Regions from separate parts of the Comamonas sp. C11 genome, predicted to be linked through region 1. Evidence: predicted binding sites of a transcription regulator. Region 1 holds the regulator's gene; each other region holds the start of a gene.
What was found. The regulator LexA, encoded in region 1, represses DNA repair genes until DNA is damaged. The targets are predictions, from matches to a motif close to ACTGTATNNNNATACAGT.
Positions count from the first base shown of each region.

Region 2: NOX35_RS27005 (LexA family transcriptional regulator) is a predicted target of LexA. The motif match lies at 1,344-1,361, and genes of this name have one in related genera.
Region 3: NOX35_RS14635 (LexA family protein) is a predicted target of LexA. The motif match lies at 1,307-1,324, and genes of this name have one in related genera.

Region 1 is NZ_CP101743.1:3,474,257-3,476,523, reverse strand. It holds gene NOX35_RS15930 (hypothetical protein) at 1-80, opposite strand, end outside; gene NOX35_RS15925 (hypothetical protein) at 500-922, opposite strand; gene lexA (transcriptional repressor LexA) at 1,092-1,763, opposite strand; gene NOX35_RS15915 (asparaginase) at 1,846-2,267, shown strand, end outside.
Region 2 is NZ_CP101744.1:66,233-68,499, reverse strand. It holds gene NOX35_RS27020 (hypothetical protein) at 1-83, opposite strand, end outside; gene NOX35_RS27015 (hypothetical protein) at 258-560, opposite strand; gene NOX35_RS27010 (hypothetical protein) at 959-1,246, shown strand; gene NOX35_RS27005 (LexA family transcriptional regulator) at 1,378-1,833, shown strand; gene NOX35_RS27000 (Y-family DNA polymerase) at 1,841-2,267, shown strand, end outside.
Region 3 is NZ_CP101743.1:3,209,570-3,211,836, reverse strand. It holds gene NOX35_RS14645 (type I restriction endonuclease) at 1-47, opposite strand, end outside; gene NOX35_RS14640 (hypothetical protein) at 140-550, opposite strand; gene NOX35_RS14635 (LexA family protein) at 878-1,297, opposite strand; gene NOX35_RS14630 (DUF6616 family protein) at 1,572-1,910, opposite strand; gene NOX35_RS14625 (DNA alkylation repair protein) at 1,921-2,267, opposite strand, start outside.

The DNA of each region.
Region 1 (2,267 bases):
TGATAGACCAGAATCAGGCGCAGGTCTCCATTGGCGTCTTTGGCCTGTATGTGCTGCAAGAGCTTGCGGTAGGCACTCATAAGACGCCCTCGTTGACATGTGTATATGAATGTTTCCACTGTCGAAGAGGTGCCGCAATACCCTGATCCGGGTATCTGTTCTGACGGATATTCGTGCCTGACAAGGAGTTTAGAAGGCTGCGAGGCTTGTGCAAAATGCGCTCCGGCGGGCAGGGGCAGGCAGAGCATCAGCAAATAATTTACATGGCGATCCAGATCGTTCGGCGCCAATACTGAGGGCCTGTTTTGGCGACATCGAGTTTTTCGCCTATGCACTGTTGGCAGCGTTGTCTGGCGCCATATCTGCCGGCCGATGGGCCAAGAGCGTTGCGATGGCTTCTTGTTGGATGCATATGGAAGCCCTGTTGCATTGCCTGCAGGCCTATTTCGGGTCGGGTTCGGGGCTGCATAAGTGCAGGCAGGCAAACCTCATTGTGCTTTCAGACTTGCGGGGCCGTTTGCTCATGGAGTGCCATACGCTCCAGCGCGGCGCAGACATCGGCCATGCGTCCGCAGATCAGCAGACATTCGGGTTGCCTGCGCGGTTCTCGCTGCACGATTTTGAGAAGTCGTGGAGAAGCAGCTTGTGTCGACTGGTCGATTATTGGCGATTGAAGCTCTGGGGTCGCAGCAAAGGCCTGCGGGCGAAGTGTATTGCTGCCGAGGCGACTGCGGCCGCGGTTGGCGCGCATGACAGGGATGCCGATCTGCTTCGCCATTGGACGATTGGCAGTGAAGGATACGGGCTCTGCAGCGGCTTCGCTTGCGTCATCGGAGCTGAAGTTCGGATTGGGCGACAGCGTGGCAGGCAGGCTTTTCATGGTCAGGCGTGTCAAAGCCTGCAGTGATGTGGCGAATCCCATTTGGCAACTCCTTTTGATGACCTCGCGGCATGGATAAGGGCAGGTTTGCGTTCTTTCGGCAAAGCTCCGCCCAGGGCGAAGCTCAACGGCTTCGCGCCTACCACCTGGGCTTGAGAGGGAAGGAGGCTCGGTGCCTCCGCTGCATAGACGGAGGGACGCCGTCTGCCCGTTACATGAACATGCTGTTGCGGATAAGGCCTACGGCCAGGCCTTCGATGGCGAACGGCTCTTCAGGATCGACGTGAATGATCTTGTAGTCTGGGTTCTCGGGTAGCAGCTCGATGCCCTGAGGCGTGCGCTTGAAGCGCTTGACGGTCACGTCGTCACCGAGGCGGGCCACCACAATCTGGCCGTTGCGCGCTTCATGCGTAGCCTGTACCGCGAGCAGGTCGCCGTCCATGATGCCCGCGTCACGCATGGACATGCCGCGGACCTTGAGCAGGTAATCGGGCTTGGCGGCAAACAGGCTGGGCTCGACCGAATAGCTCTGATCGATATGTTCCTGGGCCAGAATAGGCGAGCCGGCAGCGACGCGGCCGACCAGGGGAAGCACCAGCGGGGCCAGGGCCGTGAGCGGCAGCGCAAAGCTGGCGCCGCGTGCCGCATTGATGGTGCGCACGGTATCGGCGCGCAGGCGGATGCCGCGCGATGTGCCGCTGACCAGATCTATGACGCCCTTGCGTGCCAGTGCCTGCAAATGCTCTTCTGCAGCATTGGCCGACTTAAAGCCAAAGGTGCTGGCAATCTCGGCCCGGGTAGGGGGCGCACCCGTGCGAGCGATGGTGGACTGGATGAGGTCCAGAATCTGCTGCTGGCGGGGAGTGAGCTTGGGGTGGTCCATGGGCATTCCTTGATCGATCGATGATGAATACTGTGTGTTCATCCAGTACCTGTATTTTTAATCAGTTTGAAGAGGACTGCAAGTGGAACGTGACAAAAATATCGTCATCCTGGGCACCGGTGGCACGATTGCCGGAGTTGCCGAGCAGGCTGGCACCAGTGTGGGCTACCGTGCGGCCCAGCTGGGCGTGGCTCAGCTGCTGCAGGCCGTGCCGGACCTGGAAGGCGTTGCTGCGGCGTCGCTGCAGGCGGAGCAGCTGGCGCAGCTGGACAGCAAGGATATGGATCACGCGACCTGGCATGCACTCGCGCTGCGATGTGCCGAGCTGCTCGCGCGTGATGATGTGAGCGGTATTGTCATCACCCACGGCACCGACACCCTGGAGGAAACCGCCTGGTTTCTGCAATGTGTTCTGCACCCGGCAAAGCCCGTGGTGCTGACCTGCGCCATGCGCCCGGCGACAGCGATTTCGGCCGACGGCCCTGGCAATCTGCGCGATGCCGT
Region 2 (2,267 bases), on a different replicon from region 1:
GCTGACTCCAGCCTCACGCTAACAAGCGCCGTGGTGGACCCGACATCACTTGCTGCCTCATGGAAAAGGTCTAGCGTTTTCATTTTGATCTCCTGAAACAAATCAGGGCGATCTCCCCCACAGGGGCTGAATCGCCCCTGGGGGTTGAAAAGACCGCTATGCGGACTCAAAGGGTTGGATAGGGATCAATCAAGGTTGGTTGACCCTACCCAGTCGGTGAAGGCAATTGATTGCCTGTGTCCTAGCCGAATGCCTTTTCAGGCAAGCAGGCACTCTTCGATTTCTGTCCAGCGATATCGCTGCGCAAAACGAAACTCAGGGCTTGAGAAAGCATCAAACCGAACCTCTTGCGCGGCCTTGGCCACATCAGAACTCGGGACTCGCCACAACCCGCTCAGAAAGCGCGAGAACTTTCCATTGACAAGATAGACGCCATCCTTTGAAGGTGGCACGGTCCCCTTGTAGCTGGCCTTGGTTGGAACCTTGGCACTCTCCCCTTCCAAACTGGTGAAGGAAACGGCCCAGGCCTGCAGCGGTTGAGGTTGTACGTGTATCGACATATCCACTCCGTATGAAATGGACAGACCCCGGCCCAAGGGCAACAGAGGCCCATCCGGGTTTGAAAAAGACCTTGCGGCCAATAAGAAGCTGTTTGTTTGTGGAGGCCAGCTACCTCACCTTTCGCTCCCAGGAGGAACAAATTAGATTTGCCAAGTATGCCTGTGCCACCCCGTACAGCTCTGTACTCGCATTGGGCCAGTTTGGGCAGAAGCTTGCATTCCTGAGGCTCCGGCTATGGTGTTTATGTGAGGCCGATACGGGCCACGAAGAACGACACTTTTCCAGGTACTCAACAATGCAAAACCAAACCACCGCTGAACTGACCGCCCTCGAACTGGCCTTGCGTCAACTCAACAGTAACGATCTGTGCAGCTTGGTCCGTAACGAACAATCCGCAATGACCTTGAATCAAGTCTTTGAAAACCAGTCCGATCAACTGCAGCAGTTGGAGCTGATGAACAACAAGCTCACACTGGCTCTGAAGCGCGTGACTGCCGTGGCCATCTCCGTTATGTATTCCAGCAAGAAAGATCAGGTCAGCCGCGAGTTCTCGCAGGACGAACTGCTGGCAGTGGCCACCACCGCTGAACCCATGCGCCAAAACGGTGTTGCCCAGGAAGCGGTCTACCGTGCAGCATGGTCCCTGGTGCAAGAGCAACAAAACACCGACTACACGCTGCACTGAGAACCACCGCAAGCCGCGCGAAAACTCGGGCCATGCTCACAGCCAGGAAAGCTGGCTTGTGACCATGGCCTTTTTGCTGAGTCACGCATTTTGCTAAACTGTATATATATACAGTACACCGCAAAGCCGACATGCAGCCCCACCCTCTTCCCCTACAGCCACTGCCAATCGACGCCAGACCATGCTGGTTGATCGGCGTCTCAGGCGCTGTCAGAGCTGGATTTCCTAGCCCTGCCGAGGACTTTTCCCAGTCTCCAATTGATATCAGCAAGCTACTGATTCCTCATCCCCAGGCGACGTTTTACTTCCGAGTCTCCGGTGACTCGATGGTGCTGGCCGGATTGCATGATCAGGACTACGTACTTGTAGACCGCGCTGTACGCCCGGAACCGGGTCATATCGTTGTCGCAGTCTGGGACCAGGATTTCACTATCAAATACCTACGAAAGCGCGGCTGCTTCTACCTCGAAGCCGCGAACCCCACCTACCCAAAGATGGTTCCCCGCGAAGGGCAGACGCTGGAGATCTTCGGCGTTGCACGCACTGGCTTGCACGCGCTTCCCGGCTTCAATATCCGGCCCTCATAGGTGCCCTATGTTTGCCCTTTTAGACGCTCACAACTTTTACGCATCCGTAGAGGGGGACATGCGGCCTGCGCTGCGCTCACACCCCTATGTGATCCTTTCAGCAAACGATGGCGCTGTTGTGGCCCGATCCGAGCTGGCGCGTGCCCTGGGGGTCAAGATGGGAGAGCCGTGGTTCAAGCTCAAGGATCTGCGCGAGCTGAAAGGCTTGATGGGGCTGTCTGCGAACTTCACGCTGTATTCCGACTATTCAACACGCATGCACAGCCTGCTTGCAGGCCTTGCGGAGCACACAAGCCCTTACTCTGTCGATGAGTCATTCAGCTACCTGGGTGACATGCGCGGCGACCATACAGAGCGGGTGTGGCGCATGCGAGAGCGTGTTGGCCAATGGCTAGGCTTGCCTATGGGCGGGGGCATTGGAAAAACGCTCACTC
Region 3 (2,267 bases), 260 kb from region 1:
TGTCGGATTTTTGCGGCAAGGTTGTTAAGGCTTTCGTAGAACTCCACATTTCCTCCTTCAAGTTGTTTGTGAGGGCATCATATATAAGTGCTTACATGGGATTTTCCCAATTGCTTTTGGCGCTTGCATATTTCGAGTCTCAACATTTCAGCCGATACTGCTCATCCCGAGCAACCTTGCGCTCCCTCCGCACCCAATCCAGATCGTAATACTGGCTGCCAGCTCGCCCCATGCTGTCCAATGCTTTGACGCGTTCTTCCAGCGCATCGCAGACTTGTTTTTTGCCGGGCTCGGCAGGCTGGGCAGGGCGGTTTTGATAGACAACTGCAGGGGCTGCGGTATTGCGCTGGGTTTTGCGCCATTGGGATTCGGCATGGGCCACTTTCTGATCCCAGGGCAGGCCGGAGGGTACGGTTTCCGTGCGTTCCAGAAAGGCGTTGTGCTGGCCGCATGAATGGCTGCTCCAGAACAGCCCGCCGCCATGGCCTTTGCACAGATAAACGGTGCTGCTGGAGTGGCCGCTGTGCAGGGTGGTGGTTTTGTCTTCCACCACTTTGCTGCCTTTGCATGCCTCTTGAGAATAGGCATTACCGCAGCGATAAATGGGCTGCGCTATGGCCGGAGAGGTAGCGGTGGCTGACAGCATAAATGCTGCGGCAGTCAATGCAAGCAGAAAATGCATGCGGAGCATTATCTGTAAAAATTAGTTACCGAGATATTAACCCCGGCCCGCGGTGCGATGTTGGCTAACTGTAATAAAGCAAAGAAAAAGGCAGTGTAAAGAACTACATTGCCTTTGTGCGTTAGCAGGTGCTTTTTGGGGGAGGGCTAATCAAATTTCAACGACAGCCTGCGTTGGGCTGGCGTGCGCATGTGTCTATCTTGCAAAGCGCTTGATGCAACTGGTGACCACACCCCATATTTCCAGAGCCTGTCCTTCCTGCGGCACGGTGTCGGGGTAGGTGGGGGCGCCTGCCTTGAGCTTGCAGGTGTCGCCATCGCCCTCCAGCACTCTGATGACGAGTTCGCGCTCGACAACCGCCACGACGATGCTCCCATCACGAGCGCGCAACTCCCTGTCCACCACGACGATATCACCGTCATCGATGCCGTGTTCCTGCATGGACGGACCGGCCACACGCAGCACAAATGTGGCCTTGGAGTGCGTGACCAGCAGGTCTGTAATATCCAGCCGCTTGCCAGCGAAGTCATTGGCGGGCGAGCCTGCGCGCGCGCTGCAATCAGCCAGCGGCAAAGTAACCGGGGACGCGATCAGTTGGACGGGCATACCACTCATGAGACGATGACTGTTCATATGTACAGTGTAGCGGTTGATGAGGATCAGGTGTCATGAATCCACGTTGATGTCGCATGCTTTGTACTCGATCTTGCGTCCGGCTCTGTGCGGAGTCGGGGATCCATGTTGAGTTGCATCTGCTATGCCGAAGGCTGGCCGGCCCGCAGTGGCGACTGTGGCGGGCGGCCATTAAGTGGGCATTACATTAGCAGGCACTAGAAAATGACTAGCCGCATGAATTGCAGAGCATAACGGCATTATCGGAATGACTGCGCTACGCGGCGGCTAGAGCAGCCAAGTGAATATCCGCAGCCCCTTGAGTGCTGGCCGCATTCACATGGTCAAAGTAATCGTACCAGCCGCTGGCCTTGATGCCCGCCAGCAGGGCGTCACGAGCGGCCTGGTCAGGAAAGCGCCAAATACCAAGGAATGTATGCGCGGTTCCCTGGTCAATGTTGGAGTCCGTTTCTGCCAGAGAGAGAACTTCGACACCGAGGCTGGAGAGTTGATTCAATGCGAGTCCGATGCCGCCAAGAAAGTGTTGCCTTTGGTCGGCAGGCAGTGCGAGCCAAGCCGAATTGGGGGTGTAGAGCTCTACGAGGTAATGAGACATGGTTCCACTTTCACTTGAGATTGCGCAGTGCGCGTTGACATATACGATGTGTGGCGGCGGCTTGGGAGCTTTGAAGCCATTGGGCACAGATGTCACGTACCCAGGCTGGCTGGTCCTTGGCGGCATCATTGAGCCAATTGGCGACCGAGTCCTGCACGTAGACCGAAGGGTCGCTCTTCAGAGCTGAGAGCAAAGGCAGCGCTTGCTCGGGCGAGCATTTGAGCTGTGAGATATGTGTGCTCCACACCCCGCGGGGACGCAAAACCTCGCACGCGAATCGTCGGATACGGTCAGAAGGATCTTGTGTCCATGGCATCAGCTGAGCGATAGCCGTCGCTAGGTCTTGCACCAGGTGCG